One region of the Benzoatithermus flavus genome, then DNA from elsewhere that is predicted to be linked to it. Evidence: riboswitches for the same ligand, from Rfam matches in the RefSeq annotation. Region 1 holds a riboswitch; the other holds the start of a gene.

The links. A riboswitch is a leader RNA that binds a small molecule or an ion and turns the genes downstream of it on or off. The one in region 1 is predicted to bind cobalamin.
Positions count from the first base shown of each region.
Region 2: it holds a riboswitch for cobalamin, as region 1 does, so the genes downstream of both, U1T56_RS15180 (YncE family protein) here and U1T56_RS10260 (HoxN/HupN/NixA family nickel/cobalt transporter) in region 1, are expected to answer to the same signal.

Region 1 is NZ_JBBLZC010000008.1:126,362-142,278, forward strand. Features, by position in the region: gene U1T56_RS10220 (sugar ABC transporter ATP-binding protein) at 1-130, opposite strand, end outside; gene U1T56_RS10225 (substrate-binding domain-containing protein) at 190-1,197, opposite strand; gene U1T56_RS10230 (LacI family DNA-binding transcriptional regulator) at 1,194-2,318, opposite strand; gene U1T56_RS10235 (D-TA family PLP-dependent enzyme) at 2,416-3,480, opposite strand; gene U1T56_RS10240 (OpgD/OpgG family glucan biosynthesis protein) at 3,836-5,464, shown strand; gene U1T56_RS10245 (ribonuclease activity regulator RraA) at 5,483-6,208, shown strand; gene U1T56_RS10250 (ChaN family lipoprotein) at 6,312-7,511, shown strand; gene U1T56_RS10255 (M1 family metallopeptidase) at 7,508-9,478, shown strand; cobalamin riboswitch at 9,498-9,683, shown strand; gene U1T56_RS10260 (HoxN/HupN/NixA family nickel/cobalt transporter) at 9,780-10,838, shown strand; gene U1T56_RS10265 (hypothetical protein) at 10,903-11,811, opposite strand; gene U1T56_RS10270 (sulfotransferase domain-containing protein) at 11,893-12,837, opposite strand; gene U1T56_RS10275 (CopG family antitoxin) at 13,031-13,264, opposite strand; gene U1T56_RS10280 (mitochondrial fission ELM1 family protein) at 13,453-14,577, opposite strand; gene U1T56_RS10285 (paraquat-inducible protein A) at 14,760-15,917, shown strand, end outside.
Region 2 is NZ_JBBLZC010000015.1:30,547-46,463, forward strand. Features, by position in the region: gene U1T56_RS15165 (ASKHA domain-containing protein) at 1-1,724, shown strand, start outside; gene U1T56_RS15170 (hypothetical protein) at 1,820-2,026, opposite strand; gene U1T56_RS15175 (copper chaperone PCu(A)C) at 2,060-2,563, opposite strand; gene U1T56_RS15180 (YncE family protein) at 2,765-3,925, opposite strand; cobalamin riboswitch at 3,964-4,187, opposite strand; gene U1T56_RS15185 (FAD/NAD(P)-binding protein) at 4,262-5,659, opposite strand; gene U1T56_RS15190 (sulfate/molybdate ABC transporter ATP-binding protein) at 5,706-6,773, opposite strand; gene cysW (sulfate ABC transporter permease subunit CysW) at 6,796-7,659, opposite strand; gene cysT (sulfate ABC transporter permease subunit CysT) at 7,673-8,518, opposite strand; gene U1T56_RS15205 (sulfate ABC transporter substrate-binding protein) at 8,521-9,534, opposite strand; gene U1T56_RS15210 (RrF2 family transcriptional regulator) at 9,610-10,056, opposite strand; gene U1T56_RS15215 (hypothetical protein) at 10,180-10,527, shown strand; gene U1T56_RS15220 (Vgb family protein) at 10,735-11,415, opposite strand; gene U1T56_RS15225 (helix-turn-helix domain-containing protein) at 11,425-12,645, opposite strand; gene U1T56_RS15230 (DUF899 domain-containing protein) at 12,775-13,569, shown strand; gene pap (polyphosphate:AMP phosphotransferase) at 13,657-15,129, opposite strand; gene greA (transcription elongation factor GreA) at 15,265-15,750, shown strand; gene U1T56_RS15245 (class I SAM-dependent methyltransferase) at 15,764-15,917, opposite strand, start outside.

The sequences.
Region 1 (15,917 bases):
TGCCGCAGCCGTTCTCGCCGACGAGGCAGTGCACCTCGCCGGGGAGCACGTCCCAGTCGATGCGATCCAGCGCCAGCACGCCGCCGAAGCGCTTGCTGACCCGGGTCAGGCGCAGGAAGGGCTCGCTCATCGAAGCTCACCGGCAGCAGAGAACGGGGCGCCGCCAGGGGCGCCCCCTCGGATCATCGCTCAGAGTCCCATCTTCACGAGCTCGTCGATCGTGTCCTTGTTGATGGGCTGGAGCTTCTGGGCGAGAATGTTGCGGGTCGCGGGATCGACCTTCACCGGCCCGAGCCCCGGAATCTCCATCCCGTCCTTGGGCGTCTCGTCCTTGGCCAGCATGGCGCCGACATAGACGATCGCCTCACCCGCCAGCATCGGGTTCCAGATGAAGCCCTCGCGGATGGCGCCGGACTTGATGTACTTCGCTCCCTGGCCCGGCGAGAACGGCCCGACGACCGCGATCGACTTCTCCTTGCCGCGCTCCTCGACCGCGCGCGCCGCCCCGATCGGCCCTTGCGAGCCGAAGGCGAGGATGCCCTTGAGGTTCGGATTCGCGCGCATCTGGTCGAGCGCCGTCTTGTAGCTGTCGTCCAGGCTCTCCGCGACGCCGAAGCGGTCGGCGACCAGCTTCATCTCGGGATACTTGGCCTTCTGGTACGCGATCGCGGCGTCGGCCCACTTGTTGTGGAGCGGCACGGTGAGCGAGCCGACATAGACGATGTAGTCGCCCTTGCCGCCCATGGCCTTGGCGAGCGCTTCCATGTGCTGCTCGCCGAAGCCCTGGACCGTGGTGAGCTCGATGTTCCAGTCGTTGTTCTTCTGGTCGGGGCTCTCGTGGGTCAGCACCTTGATCCCGGCTTCCTGTGCGCGCTTGAACACGGGCTCGAGCGCGGTCGCGTCGTTCGGGACCACCGCGATCACGTCCACTTTACGGGCGATCAGGTCCTCGACGGCGCGCACCTGCTGCGCGGCATCGGCCTGGGTCGGGCCGATCATCCAGGCATCCACGCCGAGCTCCTTGCCCATCTTCTGGATGCCGACCTCCATGGCGTTGAACCACGGAATGCCGCCGATCTTCACCACGGTGGCGATCTGCGGCTTGCCGGCGGCAAGGGCCAAGCCGCCCTTCGCCGCGATCAACGCCGCCGGTGCGGCGACGCCGAGCGCGAGCAAGCGACGTCGTGTCGAGGTCATGACGAGCAACTCCCTGTCGTGGCGGCAGCGCTTTTGCTGGACGAGCTGCCAATGCGCACTTCCGGCGGCACCGCCACCGAGCCTCGCCAGATCAGGTGGCAGGGTAGCCGGAGATGGCATGGGGTGCCGGCCACGGTATCCTCCGCGGCCGGCCCGATCCGCTCGGCGAGCCGCTGCCACGCCATGTGCGCGAGCTCCGGCACCGGCTGGCGGACCGCCGTGAGCGGCGGACGGAAGACTTCCATCCAGTCGTAATCGTCGAAGCCGATCAGCGAGAAGTCGTCGGGCACGACGAGCCCGATGTCGGCGCTGGCCCTGAGCACGCCCAGCGTCAGCACGTTGTTGAGCGCGAACACCGCTGTCGGCCGCGGCTCTCGGGCCAGCCTCGCGGCGACGGCCGTCGTGATCTCCTCGGGCTCGAACCCGGCCTCGAGCGTCTCGAGCTCCGCCCCGTCCACGGCGGCCACCTCGGCCTCCACACCCGCGAGCCGCTCGCGCATGTTGCCGAGCGCCAGCGAGGAGGCGATCGCGAGCACGCGGCGATGGCCGAGCGCCAGAAGACGGTGGGCCGCCTCGGCGGCGGCCGCCGCATTGTCGACCGCTATCGTGTCGACGGGCTCCCCTTCCTCGAGCGGCCGGTCGACCACGACGAACGGCACACCCTCGCGCTCGAGCAGACGGCGTGCGCCGAACCGGCCGTCGCACGGCACCACGATCAGTCCGGCCGGCCGCCAAGCGGCGAGCGCTGCGACCTCGCGCTCCTCCTCGAGCGGGTCACCGTTGCTGGCCCCGACCAGGAGCCGCTTGCCAGCCGCGCGCGCCTCGCGCTCCAGCCGGTCGACGAGGCAGGCGAAGAACGGGTTGGTGAGCTCGGGCACGACGGCGCCCACCACGTTCCGCTCGGTGCTGCGCAGGCTCGACGCCGCGACGTCCGGCCGATAGCCCAGGGCCTCGACCGCCCCGAGCACACGCTCCCGGATCGCGGGATCGACGTTGCGCCGCCCGGTGAGCACGTTCGACACCGTCCCCGGCGACACGGCGGCAGCCTGCGCCACGTCGCGGATCGTAGGCCGGCGCAGCATCTTGGAACCGTTGCGGCTGAGGGACGGCCTCTCGGCCAAGGCGACCTCCCGTAAATCGTTTTAACGAAGCTTAGCGGCCTTTGCCGGCAAATCAAGCGCGTTATCGGGCCGCTGTCGCCTGCGTAGAAGTACTTAGTTACTGCACCCGGCCGCGCGCCTCGACCCGGAAAGCGCGCTCCACCCGGTCGCCGCGCACGCCGTAGACGACATCGTGCAGGTTGCTGACGGCGCAGGCGTGGTTCGGAACGATGGTGACCCGCTCGCCGATGCGCGGGCGCGCGTTGCTGGCGCTGCAGTCGACGTGCCCGTGCTCCTCGCTGAGCTTCGCGAGCACGAGCTGCGGGTACTCGACGATGTGGCCGAACCCGTCGAGGCCCAGCGTGTCCGAGGAGAGCGTCTTCGAGCCCGCGTCCAGGATCGCCCGCCCGTCGGTGGGACGCGAGACCACGGTGGCGAGGATGCGAAGCGCGCAGTCCTCGAGCGTGCCCACGCCCAGCCCCGCCTGGTAGCGGTCGCCGTAGACGTAGGTGCCGGGCCGGTGCTCGGTGGCGCACCGCACCTCCTGCGCCCGATAGAGGTCGGGAGTGCCGCCGGTGCTGACCACCGCGGGCTCGAGCCCGGCGCGCGCCAGCGCCGCGATCGCCGCCTCGAGCCAAGTGTTCGTCTCGGCCGTGCGCCCCTTGGCCGGATAGGTCATGAGGCCTTCGAAGCGCAGCCCCTGCAGCCCGTCGATCACCTTGGCGAGCTCGACCGCCTCCTCGGGTGTCTGCACGCCGCAGCGCTCGCCGCCGGTGTCGCACTCGACCAGCACCGGCAGGACGAGTCCGGCTGCCTGCATGGCCTCGGCCAGCTCGCCCGCCACCACCGCGTTGTCGGCCGTCACGGCGAGCCGTATCCGGCGCGCCAGCTCCACGAGCCGCCGCATCTTGGCGGCACCTAGCAGGTTGAAGGTGAGGAGAATGTCGTCGAGGCCGTTGTCGGCCATCACCTCGGCCTCGCCCAGCTTCTGGCAGGTGATGCCCACGGCACCCAGCTCGATCTGCCGGCGCGCGAGATAGGAAACCTTATGGGTCTTGATGTGCGGCCGCAGCTTCAGCCCGTGCGCGTCGGCGTGGGCCTGGGCGCGCGCGAGATTGTCCTCGGCCTTGTCGAGGTCGACGAGCACGGCCGGGGTATCGAGATCGTCGATCGTCCACGGCATCGCCACCTCTCCTAAAGTCTCCGGTCACGAGACTTGTGAGCCGATGCCGCGTCCCTGGCAAGACTCGGCCATGCCCGCCCGGTCTGCAGCCTTGATCGACCGGAAGCGGATCGTCTACGTGGTCGCGGGTGGACGACCGCATGGATCGGCGATCGATCCGTCGGCCACGGCCTTTTGCCGATCACGTCCATGCCGGGCACGAGACCGCGAGCCGCCACGGGCTCGTCCGCACGCTTCGGCACGTCGCCTTGACAGAACGGAGCCTTGATCGGACACCACGCCTGCGGGATGTCCAGCGCCGCTCTCGTCCGCCTGCGGCTTCAACCCGTCCTGTCGATCCTCTGCGGAGAACAACATGCCGCTCATCAAGCCCGTGCGTCGCCGTGCTGTCCTGCAGTCGGCCGCCGGTACGATCGGGTCCCTGCCGTTCCTGCCCATGCTCCATCGAGCCGCTCTTGCCGCCGATCCGAGCCTCGACTTCGGCCCGGCCGAGCCGTTCAGCTTCGAGCTTCTGATCGACCGGGCGCGCCGGATGGCCGCCAAGGAGTATGTTCCCCCGCCGCGTCCGGCACCCGAGGTGGTGCAGCGCATCGACTACGACGCACACGGCAAGCTCCGTTTCAAGCCGGAATACGCACTCTTCGGCGACGGCCCCGGGATCTACCCGGCGACGTTCCAGTTCCTGGGCGGCTTCTTCCCGAAGTCGGTGCGGATGTACGCCGTGGAGGGCGGCGAAGCGCGCGAGATCCGCTATCGGCCGGAATACTTCACGATCCGACCGGACAGCCCGGCGCGCGAGCTGCCGCCCGACGCCAACGGCTTCGCGGGCGTGTGGTTCCACGAGAGCAGACTCGAGGGCGACTGGCAAAAGCGCGAGCCCTGGGCCACCTTCCTCGGCGCCTCCTACTTCCGCGCCATCGGCGAGCTCGGCCAGGTCGGCATGTCGGCGCGCGGCGTCGCTCTCAACGTCGCGAGCGGCACGCCCGAGGAGTTCCCCGACTTCGTCGCGCACTGGATCAGCCCCGCCGTCAACGAGGGCGATCCCGTCATCCTCCACTCGCTCCTGGATGGTCCGAGCATCTGCGGTGCCTACCGCTTCAAGCTCTACCGCACCCGGAGTGTCTTGATGGAGATCGAGAAGCACCTTTTCCTGCGCAAGGACATCGAGCGGCTGGGCATCGCCCCCCTCACCTCCATGTTCTGGTACGGCGAGTACGGCCGCGAGAAGATCGCCGACTGGCGCCCCGAGGTGCACGATTCCGACGGGCTCGCGATCTGGAACGGCGCCGGCGAGCGGCTCTGGCGCCCGCTCAACAACCCGACCCGCATCTTCCACACGAGCTACCTCGACAACAACCCCAAGGGCTACGGTCTGATCCAGCGCGACCGCAACTTCGACCACTATCTCGACGGGGTGGGCTACGACCGCCGCCCCTCGACCTGGGTCGAGCCCATCGGCGACTGGGGCAAGGGCATGGTCCAGCTCGTCGAGATCCCGACCGACGACGAGATCCACGACAATATCGGCGCCTACTGGCTGTCCGAGCGGCCGACCAAGGCCGGCGACGCGCTCGCCTACAGCTACAAGCTGCACTGGGTCGACAAGCAGCCCTACTTCCCCTGGGACCAGCTCGCCCACGTCTCCGCGACCCGCATGGGCCGCGGCGGCCAGCCCGGCAAGCCGCGGCCGCGCGGGGTCTACAAGTTCCAGGTCGAGTTCCTGGGCGGCAAGCTCGGCGAGCTGCCGTTCGGCGTCCTGCCCGAGCCCGTGATCTGGGTCTCGCGCGGCACGACCTCGCTGGTCCTCATGGAGGCCGTGCCCGACAACGTGCCCGGCCATTGGCGCTTGTTCTTCGACCTTACCGTCGACGGCGAGGATCCCGTCGACATGCGGGTCTTCCTCAAGCAGGGTGACAAGCTCCTGAGCGAGAACTGGATCTGGCTGTTCGAGCCCCGGATGCTCAAGAATCTGTGGTCGGCCTGAGGCCCGAGGGAGGATGTCATGACGCTGACCGCCGAGAATCGGGAGCGCCTGAAGCGGGTGAGCGTGGCGACGCTCACCACCTGCCTGTTCAAGCGGGGCTTCAGGAACGCCTTCATCCAGGGCGTGCACCCGATCAGCCCGGACGGTCCGCGCATGGTGGGCGAGGCGTTCACGCTGCGCTACATCCCGGCGCGCGAGGACATCGACGTCCTCGACGCCTATGCCGATCCCGAGCATCCGCAGCGGAAGGCGATCGAGACCTGCCCGCCCGGCCACGTGCTGGTCATCGACAGCCGTAAGGATGCCCGCGCCGCCTCGGCCGGCGACATCCTCCTGACCCGTCTCATGGTGAGAGGTGTCGCGGGCGCCGTCACCGACGGCGGCTTTCGCGACACGCCCGCGATCGCGAAGCTGGGCTTTCCCGCCTACCACGCCAGGCCCTCGGCGCCGACCGGGCCGATCCTGCACCATGCGTGCGATCTCCAGGTGCCGATCGGCTGCGGCGACGTTCCGGTCTATCCCGGCGACATCGTGGTCGGCGACGGTGAGGGAGTCGTCGTCATCCCGGCTCGTCTCGCGAACGAGGTCGCCGAGGAGGCGGTGACCATGACCGAATACGAGGACTTCGTCGAGGAGCAGGTGCGGCAGGGTCGCCGCCTGCCGGGCCTCTACCCGGCGACTCCCGAGAGCCGGCGCGCGTTCGAGGCCTGGCGCCGGACCAAGGGCGAGGCGACCGGCGGCTGACAGGACGACCGGCTCGGGCCTCCTGCCGGGCTCGGCGGCACGGATCCCGATCCGAAGCGTTCGTGGCTTCGTACCACGCCAGCAGCATCGAGAGGGTGGGCTCATGTCGTGGATGCTTCCGGCCGTGCTGCTCGGCCTCGTCGGTCTGGTGCTCGCGGCCCCGGCCGGAGCGGCGTCCGCCCGAAACGGAGCGGCCGCCTGTACGGCCGGAACGTGGCTCGATCCGGCGACGGGCGCCACGCGGCCGCACGATGCGGTGCTGGCGGAAGCGGCCGCGCGCAGCGTCGTGCTGCTCGGCGAAACGCACGACAATCCCGAGCATCATCGCTGGCAGCTCTCGGTGTTGGCGGGCCTCCTCGCGAGGCGGCCCGACCTGGTGATCGGTTTCGAGGCGTTCCCGGCCGAGGTGCAGCCCGTGCTCGATCGCTGGGTGAAGGGCGAGCTCGGTCCGCAAGACTTCCTTGTCCAGGTGGACTGGAAGCGGAACTGGGGCTTCGATCCGGCGCTCTACCTGCCTTTGTTCGAGCTGGCCCGCCTCCACCGCATCCCGATGGCGGCGCTCAACGTGGATCGGGCCTTCGTCAGCCGGGTGGGCCGGGAGGGCTGGGCCGCGATCCCGCGCGCCGAGCGCCATGGCCTCGGCGATCCCGTCCAGCCGTCCACGGCCTATCTCGCCCGGCTCGCCCGCAGCTTCGCGCAGCACGCGCGCGAGGCCGGCGGTGCGGCGCCGACGGATCCGCGGAACGATCCCGCGTTCCGCCGCTTCGTCGACGCACAGCTCACCTGGGACCGGGCGATGGCCGAAGGACTGGCGCGGGCACACGGGCGGAACGGCGCGCCGCTCGCGGTCGGGATCGTCGGCAGCGAGCACGCGCGCCAGCGTCATGGCGTGCCGCACCAGCTCGAGGATCTCGGCGTCGGCGATACGGCCGTCCTCCTGCCGCAGGATCTGACCGAAGGCTGCGAGGAGCTCGCCCCGGACGAGGCCGACGCGGTCTTCGTCGTCGCTGCCGTGCCCGCAGCCGAAGCCCCGCGGCCGCGGCTCGGTGTGCGGCTCGAGGCGAACGGCGACGCGGTGAGCGCCGCCGAGGTGCTGCCCGGCAGCGTCGCCGCCGCGAGCGGGCTTCTCCGGGGAGATGTCTTCGTTCAGGCTGCGGGCACCCCGATCCGGGCCGCGAGCGACCTCGTCGAGATCGTGCGCAGCGTGGCGCCCGGCACCTGGCTGCCGCTCGTCGTCCGGCGCGACGGACGCAGCATCGAGGCCGTGGCGAAGTTCCCGCCCGCAGCGGAGGCCGATCGATGAAACGCGCGGCGGCGCTCGGCTTTCTCCTGGCCGTCCTGGCCTCGCCCGTGGCGGCGTCGAACCGGGCCGAGGTCCGCTTCCAGCCGGAGACGGGCAGGATCGAGGCCGAAGCGTGGCTCGCGCTCGGACCGGCGGCCGGCGAGATCGTCTTCCGGCTGGCGCCGGGGCTCGCCGTGCGCGAGGCCTCGCTCGACGGCAGGCCGGTGACGCTGGATCTGGCCGATGGCGCATGGCGCCCGACGACATCGGCTGTTTCCGGGCAGGTCTTGAAGGTGCGCTATGGCGGAAGCCTTCCCGGCGAGCCCACGGCGGAGCTGCCCCTTCTCGGGCCTGCGGGCGGCTTTCTTCCTGCCGGCAGCGCCTGGCTGCCCGAGGTCGAAGGCGCGCCCGCGGCACCTTTCGATCTCACGCTCGACGTGCCGCAGCCCTATGCCGCCGTCGCCACGGGGCGTCTCGTCGCGGAGAGCACGGCGGACGGGCATTATCGCGCCCGGTTCGAGGCGGAGCCGGCGGGCGAAGGACCGTCCGCCTTCGTGGGCGTCCACATCATCCGCGAGCGCCGGGCGGGAGCCGTTGCCTTGCGCACCTACTTCCCGCCCGAGGCGGCCGGGCTCGCCGACCTCTACCTCGCCAACGCCGCCTCCTATCTCGAGATGCTCGAGGCGCGGATCGGACCTTATCCTTACGCGGGCTTCGCCGTCGTCGCCGGGCCTTTGCCGGTGGGACTGGGCTTTCCCGGCCTCGCCTACGTCTCGCAGCGCATCCTGCCGCTTCCTTTCATGCAGACCACGTCCCTTGCGCACGAGCTCCTGCACGGCTGGTGGGGCAACGCGGTGGGTGTGGCTTACGCGGCGGGCAACTGGGCCGAAGGGCTCACCACCTACATGGCCGACCACGCGCTGGCCGAGCAGGAGAGCCCCGAGAAGGCACGGGCCATGCGCCTCGCCTGGCTCATGGACTATGCGGCACTGCCGTCCGAGCGGGACATCCCGCTCCGCGCGTTCGTCGCGAAGGAGCACGATGCATCCCAGATCGTGGGCTACGGCAAGGCCGCGTTCGTGTTCCACATGCTGCGCCGACTTCTGGGCGAAGAGGGCTTCGGTCGCGCGGTCCGGAGCTTCTACGCGGCGGAGCGCGGCCGGCGCGCCGCCTGGGCCGATCTGGAACGCAGCTTCGCGGCCGTCGCCGATGCGCCGCTCGATCGCTTCTTCGCGCAATGGCTCGAGCGTACCGGTGCTCCCCGCCTCGAGCTCGGCGAGGCACGGCCGCGCCGGAAGGATGGCGGCTGGGCGGTCGATCTCGTGCTCCGGCAGGCCGAGCCGCCTTACGCGCTCGCCGTTCCGGTCGTGATCGACACCGATCAGGGCTCCGTCCGCCGGACGGTGACACTGGAGAGCGCCGAGGCTGTGCTCACGCTCGATCTCCCGAGCCGCCCGCACCGGCTCGCCGTCGACCCGGAGCACGACCTGTTCCGCCGGCTGTCCCCTGGCGAGGCGCCGCCGATCTTGCGCGACGTCACGCTGAGCGGCCGGACGGTGGTGCTCACCGCTGTCCCGGACACGGCGATGACGGGTCTGGCAGAGGAACTCGCCCGACGTCTCCTCGACCTGCCCACCGACGCCGGCCTCGTGGCCGATCCGAAGCGGCTCGAGGACGCGCCGGTGCTCGTGGTGGGCGTGGCTCCCGCCGTCGCGGCGAAGCTCGCCGCAGCCGGCCTGTCTCCGGCTCCGCCCGAGATCGCGGGACGCGGCAGCGCGAGGGTATGGGCCGCGCGGCGTGCGGGCGGAGCACCCGTCCTCGTGGTCGAGGCGAACGATGTCGGAGCGCTCCGAGCCCTCCTGCGCCCTCTGCCGCACTACCGGCGCGACGGCTGGCTCGTGTTCGACGGCGAGCGCGTGATCGCGCGCGGTGCCTGGCCTGCAGGCGAGAATCCGCTCACACGCTCCCTCGATGCCGCTCGGGATTGACTTCCGGGCCGGTCTCCTGGATCGTTTCGCGCGCGATGGTGCCTTGCGAGGTGAAACGGGAACGCGGTCGAAAGCCGCGGCTGCCCCCGCAACTGTAGGCGGCGAGGCGAGCGCCATGATGCCACCGGGCTCTTCGGCCTTCGGGAAGGCGGCGCTCGGCGTCCGAGCCGCGAGCCAGGAGACCGGCCATCGTCAACGTCGATGCGGGAAGCCGCCGGACGGGGTGTGTCGGCGGTGGATGCCGGGGCAGTCGCCTCGAGCCCTTGCTTCTTGCGTCGGCACGACCCTGGAGCGAGGGCCCATGAATGTTGCCGTTGTCCGCCTCTTCGACGACCGTGCCGCGGGGCTACGCGTGAAGACGGCCCTGATCTTCGCGGGCCTCGTCGGCGCCAACATCGCCGCCTGGATCTGGACCTGGATCGCATTCGCCGGCTACCCGGCGCTCCTCGGCACGGCCCTGCTCGCCTATGCGTTGGGCCTGCGCCACGCGGTGGACGCCGACCACATCGCCGCCATCGACAACGTGGTCCGCAAGCTGATGCAGGAGGGCAAGCGGCCGCTCACCGTCGGCTTCTTCTTCGCGCTCGGCCACTCGACCGTGGTCTTCCTGGCGGCCGCCGGCATCGCGCTCGCGGCGAGCCTGCTCCAGAGCCAGCTCGACTGGTTCAAGAGCTTGGGCGGGCTGATCGGCACCAGCGTCTCGGCCCTGTTCCTGCTCGCGATCGGCATCGCCAACCTGCTGATCCTCAGAGGTGCCTGGACCGCCTTCCGCCGGGTGCGTCACGGCCGTGCGCTCGATGCGGGCGACCTCGATCCGCTCGCGGCCGGCGGCGTGCTGGCCCGGATGTTCCGGCCCGTGCTCCGGGTCGTGACCCGGAGCTGGCACATGTACCCCTTGGGCTTCCTGTTCGGCCTCGGCTTCGACACCGCGACCGAGATCGGCCTCCTCGCCATCTCGGCCGCCCAGGCGGCGCAGGGCATGCCCCTCACCTCCACCCTGGTCTTCCCGGCCCTGTTCACGGCCGGGATGGCGCTGGTCGATACGCTGGACAGCGTGCTGATGGTGGGTGCTTACGGCTGGGCTTTCGTCAACCCGGTCCGGAAGCTCTGGTACAACCTGACCATCACCGCGATCTCGGTCGTGGTGGCGCTCCTGATCGGCGGCATCGGGGCGCTCGCCCTGATCGGCGAGAAGCTGGGCCTCGACGGCGCCTTCTGGGATACGATCATGACCCTGCACGACGACCTCGCCAATGCGGGCTTCGTCGTGATCGGTGTGTTCGTCGGCGCTTGGATCGTCTCGGCGCTGATCTATCGCTGGAAAGGTTACGACCGGCTCGGCGTCGGCCCCGCCGCCTGAAAAGACGGATGCCCCGGCGACATCGCCGGGGCGCTCCGATCCGGCCCCTGCTTCCGGCTCGGGCTCAGGCCGCCCTGGCGAGGACCTGCTCCACGGGCGGGGTGCGCTTGATCACCTCGAACGCGTCGTGGCGCACGTGGTTCGCCGCCATGTGCTCCTTCACGATCTCCTCGGTGAGGAGCCCGTTTTCGAGGCACTCCTTGACATAGGCGAAGAAGAGCTGGGTCTGCCGCTCGTCCGGATGCTCCTTGTAGGAGCCCAAGAACGCGTACTCGCCGAACAGCTTGCGGCGCAGACGCGAGAGCAGCATCAACGGATTGCGCGGATCGTTCTCGGCCGGAACGAAGTCCACCGGCAGGCCCGACTTCCAGGGTTGGGTCCGCCGCCGTGTGTTGTGGATCATCTTCGTCCTCGACGTCAGCTTGTCGAAGTCGTTCCACTCGGGCTCGATCAGGCCGATCGTGCTCGGGTCCTCGTAGCCGAGGTTCATCCACGTCTTGTATTCGCGCTCGCGCCGGAACAGCTTGTCGAAGTCCTCGGCCACTTTCCAGTGCTTCAGCTTCGCGCAATCGAGCAGCATCACCGAGGAGGCGAAGTGCGGCGGGTTGCCGCGCGTGCGGCACATGATGGCCTTGCCCTGCATGTCGCGCGCGAGCAGTTCCCACACGTCGCCCACCGCGAACACGTCGGGATCGACCACGACCGCCCGGCCCTCGTAGCCCATGAGCTCGGGCGGCATGAAGCGCAGCGGCGTGAACGACTGCAGGTCCTCGTTCAGCCAGGTGCGGGTATCGTTGTCACGGTTGTACTCGCGGCCCTCGTACTTGCCGAAGATGTCCATGTGATCCTTGAGCTCGATGAGCTTCACATCGAACTTGTCGGCATGCTTCGAGTTGCGGCGCATCGAGTGCATCGAGACCACGGCGCCGATATACTGCTTGTGGTTCGTGTGGATGAAGACGCAAGGCTTCATGACGGACAATCTCCGTGGGGTGCCGCTCAAGGGCGGGCGGCGCTCTTCTAGCACAAGGTGGAGAATGCGAACATCGGCGGCTCAGGCCGAGGCGGCGGTCGGAACCGGAGGCTTCTCGGACGCGAGATAGCCGAAGCCGGGCAGGAGCCGCTCCTCGACCATGGCGTCGAGCGCCCTTATCTGCGCCTCGTCGAAATAGTCCCTGTAGCCGCCGACCTTGGCGCGCCGGACCTTGAAGCTGTCCGGGTTCGACCTGTCGCCGGGCTTCATGCGCGAGCCCGCGAGCCAGAACACCCGCTTCTCCTCGAGCTTGCGCATGTTCTCCACACTCGCGAACTGGACGCAGTCCTGAAGCTCGGCGTCGGTCGGGGTCTGGCCCATGAACTCGAGCACGCGGCGGAGCTGGCCTGCCGTGTCGTGCCGCAGATCCTCGTAGCGCACGATCAGGAGCTGCTTCAGGTTCGGAAGCTCCCTGGCCCAGCCGTTCATGAACTCGATCACCTTGGGCAGGCCCGCGTTCTCGTCCATCGCGAACTCGAAGATCGGCACGTCCTTGCCGTGCTCGGGGTACTGGTTGAGCCCCTTCTTGCGCGGCCGCATCCGGAACTTCCACTGGTGATACTGCGAGACGGCCACGTCCTCGGGCTGGCGCACGAGGAGGATCACCTTCTTGCCGTAGAAGTCCCGCTTGCTGTCGAGATTGCCGGTATAGTCCCGCAGATAGTTGTCGTGGGTGAAGAAGACCCGCGGGATCCCCTTGTCGCGGCGGTTCAGGTTGTCGAAACCGATGAAGGCCGAGGGCCTGAGGCCGAAGCGGAGCTGGAAGAAGCGCGAAAGCAGCACGCGCAGCCAGGTCCGGCCGCTCTTGCCGAACGAGACGACCACGACGTCGGCGAGCTCGAGCTTCCTGAACTCCTCCTTGCCGCGCAGCCAGCGCTCGAGCCTGCGCTTGCGTTCCGCCGGCAGGAAGAAGGCGAAGAGGAGGATCACCTCGCGGTAGATCCGCTTCCAGAGAAAATGGAGCATCGTCGATCCAAGCTGCTTGCGCGGTCGGAAGACCAGACCGCCCTATACCGGCCGGAGCCGGCGGGTGCAACGCGACCGGCCGCACGCCCGACCCGGCGCCGCCGCGGCACCGACGACGGTGGCCACGATTCACCGGCCGCATGTGGTAAGGCGGCCACCCCTGTCAAGAAGCACCCGTCGAGGGCCGGTGCGGTTAGCCCTCGGCTGTCCGGCGCTCGCGTGCCGGCGGCTGCGTCGTCACGACCCGCTCGATCGCCTGCCGCATGAAGCGCTGGTAGGGGATGCCCTGCTGCGCCGCGATCCGCTTCACCTCGTCGAGCAGGACGGCGGGCAACCCGAGGCTCACGGCCTTGTCCTCGCGCCGCAGCTCGAAATGCACGGGCTTGAACTGGGACAGGTCGTATTCCGCCAGGTCCGCCGTCTCCACGAAACGGTTCGGTTTCCCCATCGGTTCTGCAGACCGGGATTTTCCTTTTCATAAGACCCGACCTCGGCTGCATGCATGTACCGGGCGCCGATGGGTCTGATGAGGATCTTTCCTGCTCGTTCCCGGAAGATGAAGACCAGAAAGACGAACCGGCCGGCCCTGGCGCGCCCGATGAGCCTGAACCGCTCTTACCCGAACAGCCCGCGGATCCGGGCCACGACCGGGGCCAGCTCGTCGGCGAGCGGTCCTTCGGCCGGACGGAACGGTTCGCCCAGCCGCACGGCGAGGCCGCGCCGGATCAGCAGGCGATGGATCTCGCCCAGGTCCCGCACGTAGCCTGCGCTGTCGAAGCGGTGCAGAAGGGATCGGGTCAGCCGGCCGAGAGGCCCGCCCCCGCCGCCCGCGAGTTCGGCCAGCGCTACGCGCATCCGCCGCCCGAAACCGCGGGCGAGCGGCAGCTCGAAGATCGCGAGCGGCTTGCCGAGGCTCGCCACCTCCACCATCATCGAGACGCTGTCGCCCGTGACGACGAACCGGTCGGCATGGGCGAGGAGCCCGAGATAAGGATTCGCGCTCCCCGTCTCCGCCGACCAGCGATAGAAGCGCGCTCCTTCCGGCAGCCCGGCCTCGAGCGCCGCCACGACCTCGGGCCGCGTCCGCCGGCTGGTCGTGAGGTAGAGCGAGCCACCGTCCCGCGCCCGGAGCCGCTCGAGCTCGCACAGGAGGTCGCTTGCCGCCTCGGCGTCGAAGCGATAGGGCTTGGTCTCGCCGCCGACGAGGACGGCCGTGAGCGGCCGCTGCAGGTCCGCCAGCCGCTCCCGCCAAGCCTCGCCCGCCGCCGCCACTCTAGCGGGGTCCGCGCGCATAAGAGGCAGATCGAGCTGGACGAGATTGTCGCGCGGCGGGATCCTGAACTGGCCGGGTGCCACGATCAGGGCGAACCGCTCGGGCCAGCGCTTGGGCGGCCCGACCAGGACGATCCGCGTGCGTCCGCCGCTCCGGTCCTGCACCCACAAGGCGGCCATGGACGGCCGGCGGCCGATGGTGACGACGAGATCGGGCCAGGGCGGCTCGAGCCGGTCCGAGCGCGCGAGATCGAGGTGGTCCAGGGTCGGCGCGAAGGCGGGCTTGCCCAGGACCCACTCGGGCTTGGGCAGCACCCGCCGCACCTCGTAAGGCCAGCCTAGCGCGTCGGCCAGCGTCTTCGCCTGCGCGTTGTCGCCGAGCTTGTCGCCGATCAGGAGCCAGGTCCGGGGTGCTGGCGCCGCTGCGGGCGGTACATCGCTGCTGGAGGTAGGAAGGATAGCGGCCATGGCCGGGCGCTTAGCACGCGCGGGTGATCCCTGCCACGATGCACGCACTGCAATGCTGCAGCGCCAGCGCCACGCACGCGATGAAGATTCGATGATGACGCTTCGTTCTTCTCGGACATCGATGGACCGAGGAGGCGAACTTTGCCAGAACCTTCCTCGAACCGTCGGAACCGGATCGCCCGATGCTGTCGGCCACGCTCGCTCGCGTCCCAGCCCTGCCCTCCCCGTCGGAGCAGGAGGAGATGATCGCATGCCATGCGTGCGGACTCGTGCACCGCCTGCCGCCGATGACGCACCGCACCATCGCCACCTGCACCGCCTGCGGCACCCCGATCTGCCGCCGGATCGAGCGCTCGATCGAGAAGACGCTCGCCCTCTATCTCGGAGCGCTGCTCCTCTTCGTCGTCGCCAATGCCTTCCCGTTCATGACTATGTCGCTCGAGGGCAACGCCACAGCGACCACGATCCTCGACGGCGCTCGGGCTCTCTACCGGGAGGGCATGTGGCCGGTGGCGCTGGTGGTCCTCCTCACCGGGACGGTGATGCCGCTCCTCAAGATCACCGGCATGCTCTACGTTCTCCTGCCACTGCAGCTCGGCGTGCGGCCCAAAGGACTCTCCGCCGCCTTCCGCTGGATCGACAAGCTCCATCCCTGGTCGATGATGGAGGTCTATCTTCTGGGCGTGATCGTCGCCTACGTGAAGCTCTCGGATCTCGCCACCATCCACCTGGGCTATGCGCTCTATGCTTTCGTCGCCGCGATCATCCTGATGGCGGCGGGCGACGCCGCGCTCGAGGCGCATGCGGTCTGGCGGCGCCTCGCTCCACAGGCAGGACCGGAGGTGCTGCACCACCGCCCCGGCACGGAGCTCGTGAGCTGCCACGAGTGCGACCAGCTCGTGCGCGTTCCGGCGCACGCGCACGACCTCGCCTGTCCGCGCTGCACGGCCCCACTTCACAAGCGCAAGGTCGACAGCATCACGCGCACCTGGGCACTCGTGCTCACGGCTGCGATCCTCTACCTCCCGGCCAACCTCTATCCGGTGATGACCGTGGTCTCGTTCGGCCACGGCGAGCCCGACACCATCCTCTCCGGCATCATGACGCTGCTCGCGGTCGGCATGTGGCCGGTAGCGCTGCTCGTCTTCTTCGCCAGCATCACCGTGCCGGTCCTGAAGCTCCTGGGTCTCGCCTGGCTCCTGATCACGGTCCAGCGCGGCTCCACCTGGCGCCCGCGCGACCGCACGCTCATCTATCGGATCATCGAGGGGGTGGGGCGCTGGTCGATGGTCGACGTGTTCATGATCGCGATCCTCACCGCGCTCGTGAGCCTCGGCAAC
Region 2 (15,917 bases), on a different contig from region 1:
TGCAGGGCGACGTCGTCGTCGACGTGCCGCCCGAGAGCCAGGTCCACCGGCAGGTCGTCAGGAAGCGCGCCGAGGTGCGGGCGATCGAGCTCGATACCCTCACCCGCCTGCATTACATCGAGGTCGAGGAGCCGGACATGCACCGGCAGCGCGGCGACTTCGAGCGGGTGCAGGAGGCGCTCGAGCGCCAGTGGGGGCTGAAGGGGCTCACGATCGATCTCGAGCCCCTGCAGATGCTGCAGAAGCATCTGCGAGCGGGCGGCTGGCGGCTCACGGTCGCCGTCCACAAGGAGAGCCGCATCGTCGCGACCTGGCCCGGCTTCCACGACCGGCTCTACGGCATCGCCATCGACATCGGCTCGACCACGATCGCGGCGCATTTGTGCGACATGGGCACGGGCGAGGTGCTGGCCTCCTCGGGCATGATGAACCCGCAGATCCGCTTCGGCGAGGATCTGATGTCGCGGGTGTCGTACTCGATGATGAATCCGGGCGGCGACGCCGAGATGACCGCCGCCGTCCGCGGCGCCCTCGACGCACTCGCCGCCGAGCTCTGCGCCGAGGCCAAGATCGACCCGCACGACGTGCTCGAGCTCGTGCTGGTCGGCAACCCGATCATGCACCACCTCCTGCTCGGCATCGACCCCGTCGAGCTGGGCGGCGCTCCGTTCGCGCTCGCGACCGACAGCGCCATCGAGATCCTGGCGCGCGAGCTCGACCTTGCGGCGGTCAATCCGGGTGCGCGCGTCTACGTGCTGCCCTGCATCGCCGGCCATGTCGGCGCCGACTGCGCGGGTGTGGTGCTGTCCGAGACACCTTATCTCAACGACGAGATCACGCTCGTCGTCGACGTCGGCACCAACGCCGAGATCGTGCTCGGCAACAAGGACCGGCTCCTCGCCTGCTCCTCGCCGACCGGCCCCGCCTTCGAGGGAGCGCAGATCGGCCACGGCCAGCGCGCCGCACCGGGTGCGATCGAGCGGGTGCGGATCGACAGGGAGACGCTCGAGCCGCGCTTCAAGGTGATCGGCTGCGATCTCTGGTCGGACGAGCCGGGCTTCGCGGCAGCCACGCGCAAGACCGGGGTCACCGGCATCTGCGGCTCCGGCATCATCGAGGTCATCGCCGAGATGTACCTCGCCGGCATCCTGACCCAGGACGGCGTCATCGACGGCAACCTCGTCGCCCGTACCCCGCGCATCCGCGCGGAAGGCCGGACGTTCAGCTATCTCCTGCACGCGGGCGAGCCCGAGATCGTCATCGGCCAGAACGACATCCGCGCCATCCAGCTCGCCAAAGCGGCCCTCTACGCCGGAGCGCGCCTGCTCATGGACAAGCTCGGCATCGACAAGGTCGACCGCGTGACGCTGGCCGGCGCCTTCGGCAGCCACATCGATCCGGTCCATGCCATGGTGCTCGGCATGATCCCGGACTGCCCGCTGGAGAAGGTGAGCTCGGCCGGCAATGCCGCCGGCACGGGCGCCAGGATCGCCCTTCTCAACCGCAAGGCCCGCGCCGAGATCGAGGACGTGGTGGAGCGGATCGAGAAGATCGAGACCGCGATCGAGCCACGCTTCCAGGAGCATTTCGTGGCGGCGATGGCGATCCCGCACAAGACCGCTCCCTATCCCAACCTCGCCGCCGTGGTGCCCTTGCCGGCTCCCAAGGAAGTGACGGGTGGCGCAGCCGGCGAGGGTCGTCGCCGGCGCCGTGCCGGCGGCTGAGCCCGACATCGCCCGGCATCGAAGGACGACGCCGGCGCCGCTGCCGCGGGCGTCCGTCCGCATCCTGCCCATGAGCCGGATGCGGCCGCAGCGGATCAGCGCCAGGCGGTCGAAGCGGGTTCTTTCCTCGCCTGGTCACCAGGGCCGTCGACCAGCCGGAGCGGTACGGTGGTGATCGCCATGCCGGTGGCCGGCTCGGGATCGCGCGGTGCCAGCCACAGCGCCAGGCAGACGGCGACCAGGCCCAGCAGGAGCAGTGGGCCCAGCGCCAGCAGCAGTTGCCGACCGCGGTAGGGGGCCACGTGGGTCGTCCGGTGCTACGGACCGGTCCTGCTTCAGTGGGCCTTGTGACCCTGCGCCCCATCCGCGCCATGTCCGCCGGCGGGCATGTCGCGTGCGGCCCGAACCTCGATCTGGACGGCAACCGTCCCGGCCCTCTCGAAACGAACCTGCAGCGGAAAGGAAGCGCCCTTCGCCAGGGGCCGGCGCAGGTCCATCAGCATGATGTGCAGCTCGCCGGGCCGCAGCACGACTTCTCCGCCGGCCGGCACCTCGATGCCGTCGACCGGGTGCATCGTCGCGACGCCCTGCGCGTCGACGGTGCTGGCGTGGAGCTCGGCCGCCCCGGCCACGTCGCCCTCGACCGCCACTAGCCGGTCGGACTGGCCGCCGTGATTGACGATGGTGAGGTAGGCGGCACCGTTCTTCTGCATCGGGGCCGATGCACGAGCCCAGGCGTCCCGGATCTCGAGATCGCCCAGACGGTAGCTCTCGGCCCGAACCGGTGCCGTCACCAAGAGAGCCAGCAAAAGTCCGCCAAGCCAGGGCTTTCGTATCATCAGCTTCTTCCTTCGTGCCGTTTTGGCGCAGGCTCGCCCGTCATGGGCCCGGGTGGCCAGAAGCCACCTTATCGGCCGCAGCCCAGGTCGGCAGGTGGGCAGGCCGCCGCAGCCTGCCACCTTTCTAACCATTTTTGGTTGTGAAACCTCTGATGAACATCAACCCTGCGGCATCAAGAAGCAGCCCGGCGGCGATGCACCTCAATGGCAGTAGTTGGCCGCTCCCATCATGTGAGCACCCCATGGCCCGTGGCCGACGCCGTCGATCACCTTGAGCAGGCGACGCGCGCGCGTGTCGATCACGGCGACGGCATCGGCATCGCTGAGCGCAACGTAGAGCTTCGTGCCGTCGGGCGTGGTGACACCGGTCTCGGGCGTGCCCGGCAGGGCGATCTCGCCGGCGCGGTCGTTCCGCTCGAGGTCGAGGATGACGGCCTTGCGCTCGCCACGGCTGAGCACGAAGGCGGTCGTCTCGAACCAGCCGGTGTTGACGCCGGTCATCTCGGCAGCACCCGCGACCCGCGCCACCTCGGCGAGCGTCGCCGTGTCGACGATCGAGACCGTGGCGTCACCGTTGTTGGGGACGATCATGCGCCGGCCGTCGCCGGTGGCGTAGGCACGCCAGGGAGTCGAGCCGAGCGTGAGGCGCTTCACGACGTCCTGCGTCTCGAGATCGATCACCGCGAGCCCGTCGCCGCTGCCGTAGGCGGCAAAGCCGAGACGGCCGTCCGGGGTCGGGGTCACGTTGACCACGCCCTGGAAGTCGACGTCTGCGGTGGTGCTCGCGACCTGCCGCGGCTCGGCGAGCCCGATCTCGTTCACGATCCGAGCGGTCGCGACGTCGACCACGCTCACCGTGTCGGCCCCGAGGTTCGCGACGTAGAGCAGCTTGCCGTTCGCGGCGAAGGTCAGGTTGTGCGGGGCGTGGAAGCCTTCGATCCGCGCCGTCTCCAGCCGGCGCTCGAGATCGACCAGCGAGACCGAGCCCGCCTCGATGTTGGCGACGGCGAGCAGCCGGCCCGAGGGATCGAGCTCCATGTGCTCGGGCACGTGCCCGAGCGCGATGGTCGTCGCCTGTCCGGGGCGGTCGAGGTCGACGACGCTGATCGTGTCCGAGCCCGAATTTGTAGCGACGAGCAGGTTGAGCACCTTCGAGACCGCGACCTGGTGCGGCGTCGTGCCGACCGCCACCTTCGTCACCACTTCATCGGTCCGGGTGTCGATCAGCGCCACATCGGCCGAATCCTTGTTCGGCACGAACACGAGATGGTCGAGATCGGCCGCGGCGGCTCCGCCGCCGCCGACCACGGCGGACGCTAGGGCCGAGCATGCGGCCAGCGCCAGAGCGAGACGACGCTGCATCTTGGATTTCCCCCTGATACGGGACACCCCGTCCCATCGGTTAGCTGTGGGCGACGGCAGGTCTCCTGGCTCGCGGGTCGTCGTCTTGGCCGGCCTTCCCGGGTCGAGCCGACCCAGTGGCATCGGGGATTGGCCTCGACTTCCCGCCTACAGTTGCGGGGGCAGCTCCGGCTTCGCCATCGGCCCGGCTCGTAGGGCCTCGTGGTTGGACCGGATTCCCTTTTCATCCTCGGCACGAGGAACCGTCGGCCGGCAACGTCCGCGATGTGGGAGATCACGTCAAGCCGCCCCGAACATCGCGAACGGCGACGCCCTCGTCGACCGAGGCTCGGCGCTTCAGGCCGCCGCCGCGAACCGGCTCCGTGCCAGCGTCAGCACGTTGGCCGCGACCTGCTCGGCCTGGGCTCGGATCTCCGGCACGGCGGTGATCTCGAACAGAGCACCGCGCGTGACCGGGCCTACGCCGAACAACTGCCGCGAAGGCTCGCCGCGGGCATCGATCATCGCACCGTAGGTCGTGCAGTCGAGGCCCAGCGCCAGAGCCGCCGGCCGCACCAGCCCGTCGGCCAGGAGCTGCTGGACCAGGGGATCGTCGATTCTGGTGTAGTCGCCCGCGAGCCCCGTGCAGTCGATCACCCGCTGGGCCAGAAGCTGCTGCTCGCCGACCTCGCCACGCGGCCGCCAGCGCACGCGCAGGACATCGCCCGCCGGAGCGATCGAGGTGATCCTGCCGGCATGGACCTCGAGCATGGCGGCCGCGCGCAGCATGGCGAGCGTGGCCGCCACGGGCGGAGCCATGCGGTGCCGGTGCACGTCCCAATAGGGGCGAACGTGGCGCAGGAAGCGCGCCTGATCGGCAGTCGTCATCTCGGCCCAGAGCGTCTGCACGTGCGGCCGGAGCGCATCGACCACGGCCCGCCAGCCCACGCTCTGCCCGGCCGCCCGACGCACCTCGCGGCGGACCGCTCGGAACAGGGTCAGGAGCGAACGGCGATCGTCGGCGCAGAGCCGGAGATCGGGCCATGGGCTCGACGGCGCGTGCGCCTGCGGCAGCAGCCCGCGCCGCGAGATGGCGTGGATCGGGCCGGCGAAGCCTTTGTCGACGAGGGTGAGGCAGACATCGGCCATGGTGAGGGCCGTGCCCAGCAGGACCACGGGTAGGCCCGGCTCGAGCGGGGCGGTCGCCGCCTCGCTCCAGGGATCGGCGACGTAGCCCGGCAGGGCCGGACGGACGGGCGCGTAGTTGCCGGTCGCGAGCACCGCCGCATCGATCGGGTAGCAGCGTCCGCTCGCGGTCTCGAGCTGCAGGCGGCTGCCGGCCGGGCGCAGCGCCGTCGCCTGATCGGCCACGAGATAGAGATTGTCGGCGCCGTCCTGACGCGCGATCGCCTCGCGCAGGAGGTCTTGGATGTAGCGCCCGTAGATGGAGCGCCGCACGAACGTGCCGGCGATGGTCCGCTCGCCGGCGTCGGCGTGCCCGGCCGGCTCGAGCCGGTCGAGCCAATGGGCGAAATGGCCGGGCTCGTCGGCGAAGGCGCTCATGTTCTCCGCCCGGACATTGACGAGATGGCGCTGGTGGCCGGTGCTGTAGGCGAGGCCGGGCCCGACCCGGCCCGAGCGCTCGACGAGGTAGACCCGCTCGCCGGGCTTGCAGCGCCAGAGCAGGTGGATGGCGGTCATGACGCCACTGAAGCCTGCCCCGATCACCGCGATGCGGCATCCGTCAGGGTGCATCCCTTGCCTCCTCGATCGTTGTGGTCGCGGGCGTCGCAGCGCCCGGTCAGGCGGCTTCGGTGAAGACCTTGGCCGCGCGGGCGCGCACCAGCACCTCCTGACCGACGCGCAGGTCGAGCTCGCGCTGCCGGGCGCGCGGTATCTCGGCCTCGACGGGGTCGGCGAGCCCCGGCACCGCGAGCTCGACCCGCACGATCGGGCCCAAGAGGCTCAGATGCAGCACGCGGGCGCGCGTCCCCTCCTCGCCGGGGGCACGGACCGCGATCTCGATGTCCTCGGGCCGCACATAGGCCAGCCCGCGCCCGATCTGCTCGACCGGTGCCGTCTCCTCGAGCCCGAACTCCTGGTGCCAGACCCGCGCGCGCCCGCGCGCCACCGTGCACGGCAGCCGGTTCACGTGGCCCAGGAACTCGTAGACGAACGGCGTCGCCGGCCGGTCGTAGATCTCTTCGGGTGTCCCCACCTGCTCGATCCGGCCCTGGCTCATCACCACCACCCGGTCGGCGAGCTCCAGGGCCTCCTCCTGGTCGTGGGTCACGAACACCGAGGTCAGCCCCATCTCGTCGTGCAGCCGCCGCAGCCAACGCCGCAGGTCCTTCCTGACCTTGGCATCCAGCGCACCGAACGGCTCGTCGAGCAGGAGCACGCGCGGCTCGATCGCGAGCGCCCTGGCGAGCGCCACGCGCTGGCGCTGCCCGCCCGAGAGCTGCGACGGGTAACGCTTCGCCATGCCCTCGAGCTGGACCAGATCGAGCAGGCGGTCGACCCGTGCCCGGATCTCGGCCTCGGCCGGGCGGAGCCGGCGCGGCTTGACCCGCAGGCCGAACGCCACGTTCTCGAACACGGTCATGTGGCGGAACAGGGCATAATGCTGGAAGACGAAGCCGACGTTCCTCGCACCCACGTGCCGGGTGCTGGCATCGATCCCGTCCATCAGGATGGCACCTGTGTCCGGAAACTCGAGCCCGGCGATGATGCGCAAGAGCGTCGTCTTGCCCGAGCCGGAAGGACCCAGCAACGCCACGAGCTCGCCCTCGCGGATCTCGAGCGAGACCCCGTCCAGGGCCGTGAAGCCGTCGAAGCGCTTCACCAGATTCTCGACCTCGATGCTCATGGGAACGGTCTCCAGGGGAAGCTCAGTGGCGGCGGGCGGCGGCGATCTCCGCACCGTAGCGCCATTCCAGGGCGGACTTCAGGACGAGCGTCACCAGTGCCAGGAGTGCTAAGAGCGAGGCCACGGCGAACGCACCGACGAAATCGTACTCGTTGTAGAGGATCTCGACGTGCAGCGGCATGGTGTTGGTCAGGCCGCGGATGTGGCCCGAGACCACCGAGACCGCGCCGAACTCGCCCATGGCGCGGGCGTTGCACAAGAGCACGCCGTAGAGCAGGCCCCACTTCACGTTGGGCAGGGTCACCCGCCAGAAGGTCTGCCAGCCGGAGGCGCCCAAGGAGAGCGCCGCCTCCTCGTCCTCCGTGCCCTGCTCGGTCATGAGCGGGATCAGCTCGCGGGCGACGAACGGGAAGGTCACGAAGATGGTCGCGAGCACGATGCCGGGGACGGCGAAGGCGATCGCGATGCCGTGCGCCTCGAGCCAGGGGCCGAGCCAGCCTTGCGCCCCGAACAGGAGCATGTAGATCAGGCCCGAGATCACCGGGCTCACCGAGAAGGGCAGGTCGATCAGCGTGATCAGGAGACTCTTGCCCCTGAACTCGAACTTGGCGATCGCCCAGGCGGCGCATAAGCCGAAGACGAGATTCGCGGGCACCGCGATCGCGGCGACGAGAAGCGTGAGCCGGATCGCCGCCAGGGCATCGGGCTCGACCACCGCGGCGAGATAGGCGCCGACACCCTGGCGCAGCGCCTCCACGAACACGGATGCGAGCGGCAGGACCAGGAACAGGCCGAGCCACACGATCACGACGGCGATCAGGAGGAGCCGGGCCGGACGGGCCTCGCTCGTCGGCCGGCGCCAGGAGACGGTGAGCGCTGTAGCCATGTCGGTTCTCGCTTCAGGCCGCCATGCGCCGGCGCGACCAGGCCTGCAGCAGGTTGATGACGAGGAGCATCGCGAAGCTGACCGCGAGCATGATGCTGCCGATGGCGTTGGCACCCGCGTAGTCGAACTCCTCGAGCCGGATGACGATGAGGAGGGGTGCTATCTCGGAGACGTAAGGCAGGTTGCCGGCGATGAAGATCACCGAGCCGTACTCGCCGACGGCGCGCGCGAAGGCCAGCGCCACGCCGGTCAGCATGGCGGGACCGAGTGCCGGCAGGACGACGCGCAGGAGGGTCTGCAGGCGGGTAGCACCCAGCGTCGCGGCCGCCTCCTCGACGTCGAGCTCGAGGTCCTGGATCACGGGCTGCACCGTCCGCACGACGAAGGGCAGGCCGACAAAAACCAGCGCTACGATGACACCCAAGGGCGTGAACGCGACCTTGATCCCGAGCGGGTCGAGATACTGCCCGATCCAGCCATTGGGGGCGTAGAGCGAGGTGAGCGCGATACCGGCCACAGCCGTGGGCAGGGCGAAGGGCAGGTCCACGATCGCGTCCAGGACGCGCTTCAGCGGGAAGTCGTAGCGCACCAGCACCCAGGCCACGAGCGTGCCCATGACGAGGTTGATGCCGGCCGCCAGGATCGCAGCGCCGAAGCTGAGGCGCAGGGCCGCGAGTGTCCTGGGATCGCTCGCGATCCGCCAGAAATCGACCCAGCCGAGGGCGGCCGTCTTCAGGATCATGCCGGCGAGCGGAACCAGCACGATCAGGCCGAGATAGGTGAGCGTCAGGCCGAGCGCCATGCCGAAGCCCGGGACGACGCTGGGCTCGCGAAAGCGGCCTGCCGGGATGGCTGCCATGGTCACTGGCTCGACCGGTAGATCTGGTCGAACACGCCGCCGTCGGCGAAGTGCTCGGCCTGCACCTTGGTCCAGCCGCCGAAACGCTCGATGCCGAACAGATCGAGCTTCGGGAAGCGGGCCAGATCCTCGGGCTCTGCGTATTGCGGCTCGCTCGGCCGGTAGAAGTGCCGGGCGGCGAGCTTCTGGCCTTCCGGCGCGTAGAGATAGCGTACATAGGCCTCGGCGACCTTGCGCGTCCCCTTGGCCTCGACGTTGCCGTCGATGACGGCCACCGGCGGCTCGGCCCGGATGCTCTCGCTCGGCACCACGATCTCGAACCGGTCGGCGCCGAACTCCTCGAGCACCAAAAAGGCCTCGTTCTCCCAGGAGAGCAGTACGTCGCCCAGGCCCCGCTGGGCGAAGGTCGTGGTCGAGCCGCGCGCACCCGTGTCGAGCACCGGGACGTTGCGATAGAGGCTCGCGAGGTACTGTCTCGCCTTGGCCTCGCCGCCGTTCTGGTCGAGTGCCCAGCCATAGGCGGCGAGGTAGTTCCAGCGCGCCCCGCCCGAAGTCTTGGGGTTGGGGGTGATCACCTTGACGTCGGGCCGCACGAGGTCGGCCCAGTCGTGGATGCCCTTGGGATTGCCCTTCCTGACGACGAACACGATGGTCGAGCTGTAGGGGACGCTCCGGTGCGGCAGCCGGTCCTGCCAGTCCTTGGGCAGCTTCTGGGTTCTCTCGGCGATGGCGTCGATGTCGGCCGCGAGCGCCAGCGTCACCACGTCGGCCGCGAGCCCGTCGATCACGGCCCGCGCCTGCTTGCCCGAGCCGCCGTGCGACATGCGCACGGTGACGCTCTCCCCGCTCTCCTTCTGCCAGTAGGCAGCGAACGCCTTGTTGAACTCCTGGTAGAACTCGCGCGTCGGGTCGTACGAGACGTTGAGCAGCGTCGTCGCCGCCGCTGCCGGCAGGGCGCGGAGCAGAGCCGCCATAGCGGTGGCGGCGAGGATCGCGCGCCGATGGAACCGGATCATCCTCTCTCCCTCCTCGGATCGATCAACATTGATATTTTCTATCTATTTACTAGACAATTCGCCCTGACGGCAGCCTCAGGCCACCGTCGCCAGCAGGTCCTCGTCGACCCGGCCGCCGCGCACATCGGCGAGCGTGGTCTTGTCGAGGATGTCCGCCATGGCGTCGCGCACGCGCCGCATCACCTTGCGGATGGTGCAGGTGCGCTCGTCGGCGCAGTCGGCACAGCGGCGATAGCCGGTGACGCTGGCGCAGGGCAGAGGCGCCAGCGGTCCGTCCATCGCCCGGATGACCTGCCCGAAGGTGATGGTGTCGGCCGGACGGGCGAGGCAGTAGCCGCCGCCGCGCCCGCGCTGGCTGAAGACGAAGCCGTGCCGCTTCAGCTCGAGCAGAATCAGCTCGAGGAACTTCTTGGGCACGTTCTGGCGTTCGGCGATCTCCTGCACCAACACCAGCTCCTCGGGTGCGGCCTCCGCGAGCATCATCAGCGCGCGGAGCGCGTACTTGGCTTTCTGCGACAGCATCCTAAATCTCTATATCTTCGATAGACATTAAAGAGCATCTCTTCCCTGTCAAGCCGCATCTGGCCCGAAGCGGCCGGGATGCGTAGAAGGAGGAGCAGGCCCTGTCCGGGAAGGCCAGGATCGATGAGTGGTTCCGCCCCCCTCCCCCGTCCCCTCGCCGCGGTCGTGGCCGCGGCCACGCTGGCCGCGCCATCGCCGGTCCGGGCCGCCGACATGCTGCTGCTGCAGCAAACACTCCAGCCCGACCAGCCGGGCACGGCCTTCCTCCAGATCGACCGCGACCGCCTCGTGCTGGCACGCGCCAGGAAGGAGAAGGGTTTCGAGCACACGCTCGAACTGACCCTCATGGGCGAGCCGCCGCTTGTCGTCACGGTGCGCTGCATCGATCAGGCGGCGACGCGCCAGCTACTCGACGCGCTCCGCCCGGGCACCCTGCCACAGCTCGACGTCACGGCACGCTGCCGGCTGTGACCCGCCGGCCTTGGTGCCCGTTCGAGAAGATCCGGGCGGGTCCGCCCGAGAGGCGGTGCCCGAAGCCGCGGTCGACAGTGTCCGGCTCTTTCCGCATGCCCCTGGCGCCGGGGTGTGGCTGCAGCACGGCCGTTCGGTGGTGGCGCTCCTCGTCGCCCCGGCTCTTCGCCAGGCTTCGGCGAACCTCGCCCGCGAGGACTGCTTCGATCACCTGCTCGTGGAGAGGGTGGGGATCTCGGGGCCGCTGGCGGCCGCGGCACCTCGTCCGGGCCGGCGGACGGCCCTCACCTTCCCGCTGCTTCCGCCGCCGCAGAAGAACCGATCGCCGCCGTCGGACTCGAGCCCCGACACGCCTGCTCCAGGCGGCATCTCGAGCCTTTCCAGGACCTCGCCCGTTCGCGGATCGACCCGCCTCAGCTCGCTCGCGTCACCTTCCCAGGTGCCGTGCCAGAGATCGCCGTCGATCCAGGTAACCCCGGTGACGAAGCGGTTGGACTCGATGGTGCGGAGAATCGCCCCTGTTCGGGGATCGACCTGATGGATCTTCCGGTCCCGATACTGCCCCACCCAGAGCGTCCCTTCGGCCCACGCGAGCCCCGAGGCACCGCCGGGTGCCGGAATCGTGGCGAACACACGGCCGGTCTTTGGATCGATCTTCTGGATGCGATCCTCGGCGATCTGGAACAGGTACCGGCCGTCGAAGGCCGTTCCGGCACGGGCGGCGACAGCGATCGAGCGCAGCGTCTTCCCGCTCACCGGATCGAAGGCGTTCAGCCTGTCTCCGGCCGCAAACCAGACGTGCCGGCCGTCGTACGTGACCCCGTGCACGGCGTCGACGCCCGGGAAGGGTCCATACTCGCGGATGATCTCGGCCACGGATCCGGTCATGCCTTCATCCTAGCCGCTCGGCAGCGGCGCAGGGAGCAACAAGACCGTCGTGAATCCCGCCACGGGCAGGGTCGTCCAACGACGGGCTCGCCCACGGCCGAACGACTGCACCTTGCCTGCCGCCGCCAGCGAGTCGAGCGCCCGCTGCACGGTGCGCTGGCTGGTGCCGAGTGCTAGCGCCAGGGCCGAGCTCGACCATGCTTCACCGTCGGCGAGAAAGGCGAGCACTGCCGCATGCTCCTCCTCGACGGGCCGCGCCAGTACGACGACCTCGCGCGCGCGGCGCGGCGCCAGCGCAAAGCCCCGCTTCGTCGCACTCACGTCGGCCAGCGTCCGCAGCATCGTGCGAAGCCGCCCGACCTCGACCCGCAACCGTGCCCTATGCGATTCATCGGCGAGCTTCGCTCGGAATGCCCGCGCCACGAGCGTGCCCCTCGGCACGTCTGCGGGCCACGCCTCGCCCAGCGCGCGTGCGAGGGCGAACAAAACCGGACGTCTTGCGAGCGAGACCGCCGTGCCTGCATCGCGCACGACATGACGGCACGCATCCACGACGAGCGCCCCCGACGTCAGCAGCGCCTCGACCTCTTCGAGCAGGAGAAGCCGCTCCTCGCCACGCGCGATCAGGCGCGCCGCAGGTGTGTTCAGGACGAGGGATGCGCTCTCGACCTCGGCCGTCAGCGCCGGGATGCCTGCGTGGCGCGCGGCGCGCTCGGCCCGAGCGAGCGCCGCGCGCGCCGTCTTCGCCCGCAAGTGTCGCATCGCGATCCCGGCAACGACCAGCTCGTGGGCGGCCCGCAACGCGGGCGGGAAGGGTCCAGGATCGAGCTCGGCGAGCCGACGCTCGGCCTCGTCGAGGCGCCCGATCAGAAGGAGGTGCCGGACCTCGAGATGCCGTGCATGGGTGGCGTTCACCCGGTCGTCATGCTCCTCGAGCGTCACCCGCGCTGCATCGAGCGCCTTTGCAGGCCAGCCCAGGTCGCGCGAGACGAGCGCGATCTCGGCCTCGGCGACGACGCACCTGGCACGGGCGACGGCCTCTTTCGGACCGAAGGCGCGTGCCGCACGTCGCACGAGAGCCTTTGCTCGAACGAGATCGCCGAGCCGCGCCATCGCGATGCCGCGAAGTGCCAGCGCCGGCGCGTCGTCGCGCAAGGCGACCAGATTCAGGGTGCCGAGGGGATCACCCGCCGCGAGCGCCTGCGCCGCGGCCGTGATCAGCGGGTCCATCCGAATCCCGCCACACTTGTCACTCCCGCCGTTCGATGCCCGATACCAATCTGTCTCACGACCGCCAACCAGCACGTCGTCGCGAGAATGGAGCGAACGACGAAGGACACCCAAGGGAGATGAAGAACGATGACGCGACACAGGACCGGAACACATGAAGAGTGGCTGGCGGCGCGGCTCGAGCTGCTCGAGGCGGAGAAGGAGCTGACGCGGCGCAGCGACGAGCTGGCGCGGCGGCGTCAGGAGCTGCCCTGGGTCCGAGTCGACAAGGAGTACCGATTCGAGACCGATGAAGGGAGCGCCTTGCTGGTGGACCTCTTCCGAGGGCGCTCGCAACTCCTCGTCTATCACTTCATGTTCGGGCCCGGCTACACGGCAGGGTGTCCGTCCTGCTCGGCGATCGCGGACGGGTTCGACGGCTTCGTCGTCCACCTGGCGAACCACGACGTCATGCTCTGGGCGGTGTCGCGGGCACCGCTCGCAAAGCTGCAGGCCTATAAGCGGCGGATGGGATGGACGTTCCCCTGGGCGTCCTCGCTCGGTAGCGACTTCAACTTCGACTGCAACGTCTCGTTGACCGAGGAGCAACAGCGTGCAGGCTTCGTCGAATACAACTACCGGCGCAGCGGCCATGCCATGGACGTGACGCTGGTGCCGGAGCCCGTCGCCCGGTTCGCGGCCGCATGCGGAACCGACGCGCCCACCTACGTGCGCGAGCGGCCGGGCATGAGCGCGTTCGTGCTCGAGGACGGCGTCGTCTATCACACCTATTCCACCTATGCGCGCGGGCTGGACGGCCTCTGGGGCATGTACCAGTGGCTCGACCGCGCGCCCAAAGGGCGCAACGAGACGAGCGTCTGGTGGCGCCGCCACGACGAGTACGATCGTGAGGAGTTGCCGGCGTCCACCATCGACTCGCGGTGAAGCGCCGCTCGAACGTCGTTCGAGACGCATCCCGATCATTCCGGACGGACATCCGGAGCCGGATGGGCTTCGGTTGCGAACGGGTTGTCAGAGCGCCTGCTCGAGCCGCTCGCAGATGGTCTCCAGCACCTTGACGCGCGCCCAGCGCTTGTCCTCGGCCTCCACCAGCGTCCAGGGCGCTTCGGGCGTGCTGGTGCGGTCGATCATGTCGCCGATGGCGAGCTGGTAGCGGTCCCACTTCTCGCGGTTGCGCCAGTCCTCGGGCGTGATCTTGTAGTGCTTGTACGCGATCTCCTCGCGCGCCTCGAAGCGGCGAAGCTGCTCCTCTTTGGTGATGGCGAGCCAGAACTTGGCCACGACGATGCCGCCTCGGGTCAACTCCTCCTCGAAGTCGTTGATCTCGCCATAGGCCCGAAGCCACTCGGCCTCGCTCGCGAACCCCTCCACCCGCTCGACCAGCACCCGGCCGTACCAGGAGCGGTCGAACAGCGCCATGTGCCCCCGGCGCGGCACGTGCCGCCAGAACCGCCAGAGATAGGGCCGCGCCTTCTCCTCATCGGTGGGCGCCGCGATCGGGTGCACGCGGTAGCGGCGCGGATCGAGGGCGAAGGCGACCCGACGGATGGCGCCGCCCTTGCCGGCGGCATCGTGACCCTCGAACGCCGCGACCAGCGCCCGGTCCTGGAACCGCTTGCCCTGCGAGAGCGCCAGCAGCCGTGCCTGGGCCTCTTCGAGCGCCTTCTTGTAGGCATTGCTCGGCAGCTTCCTGGAGAGATCGAGCGTGTCCAGCACCGTCCTCCGGTCGATGTTGGGGATGGTGGCCGGGAACGGTGCCGTGGCGAGCACCGTGGGCTGCTCCAGGCGCTGCCGCAGCGCCTCCAGGATCGTGCGGCCGAAGGTGAGGTCGCGATATTCGGGATCGTCCGAGGGCAGCACGATCCAGGGCGCATGGTCCGTGCTCGTCCGCCGGACCAGGTCCTCGACGATCGGCCGGATCCGCTTGCGGCTTTTGACGTCGGCCCACTCCTCGAGCGCCCGGCTCTTCACGCCGGTCCGCCTCTCGAAGGCCCCGAGCCGCCGCTTCTGCTCCTCGGGCGAGACCACGAGCAGAAACTTGAGGAGGAGAATGCCCTCGCTCGTCAGCATCTCCTCGAACCGGTTGATGGCGGCGAGCTCCCGCTCGAATCGACTCCTGCCGTTGTCGCCCCTGAGCCGGCTCTTCAGCGGGTCCGTGTACCACGAGCCGAACACGATCGAGATTCGCCCTTTCGGCGGAAGGTCGCGCCAGTAGCGCCACATGCGCGGCCGGCTGCTTTCGGTGTCGTCCGGATCGCCGTAGGCATCGACCTGCACGTGCCGTGGGTCGAGCCATTCGAGGAGGCGGTGGATCACGTCGCCCTTGCCGGCCCCGTCCATGCCGGTGATCACGATCACCGCGGCAAAGCTCTGCTTCTCGACCAGCTCGAGCTGCGCCTCGAGCAGGCCGGTCCGCAAGGCGGGCTCCTCGCGCTCGTACGCCTCCTTGTCGAACTTATGCTCGATCAGCGCCGATTCGAACATGCGCGCGGCCCTCCCCTGCAGGCGCCGTTTCCGGCCTTACCATGCGTTCGTCGCCGACGGCAAATCTGGTCCTGCGGCACGCTCCGGCGTAGGTTCTTTCCAACACGGCACGCGCCCAGCAACAGGTTCTCGCCCATGAGTCGTGCATTCGTCAGGGAGGATGATCAGGCCGGCGTCACGGCGCTGCCCGACCGGCCGATCAGCCCGCACCCCAACCTCGTTACCCGGCGCGGGCTCGCGCTGATCGAGCGCAACGTGGCGGCTTTCCGTCAGCAGCTCGCGGCCGCGACGGCGGCGGAAGACCAGGAGGCCATGGCGCGTGCGGCACGCGAGCTGCGCTATTGGGCGGCGCGGCACGCGACCGCCGAGCTGACCGAGCCGCCCGCCGATACCGAGACCGTGGTGTTCGGCACGGCCGTCACCGGCGTGCTGCCCGACGGCACGCAGGTGACCTATCGGATCGTCGGCGAGGACGAGGCCGATCCGAGCGAAGGCCGGATCGCCTGGACGGCGCCGGTGGCGCGGCTTCTGCTCGGCAGCAGCGTCGGCGACGTGCGGCGAATTCCTGCGGGCGAGCTCGAGATCGTGGCGATCGACCCGACGCCCGAGCCTCCGCCCTGAGCGGCCGGCCGCCTCAGCGCCGGCGGTGCTGCGGCAGCGGGACCACGCGGGCCGAGCGCCCGCGGCCCCGGTCGGCCGGAACCGGAACCTCGTCGGTGTCGCGCGCGGCGACGAGGCCTTCCGCGACCGGCATGTAGCGCCGCACGCGGCTGCGGCTCAGCGCCGGC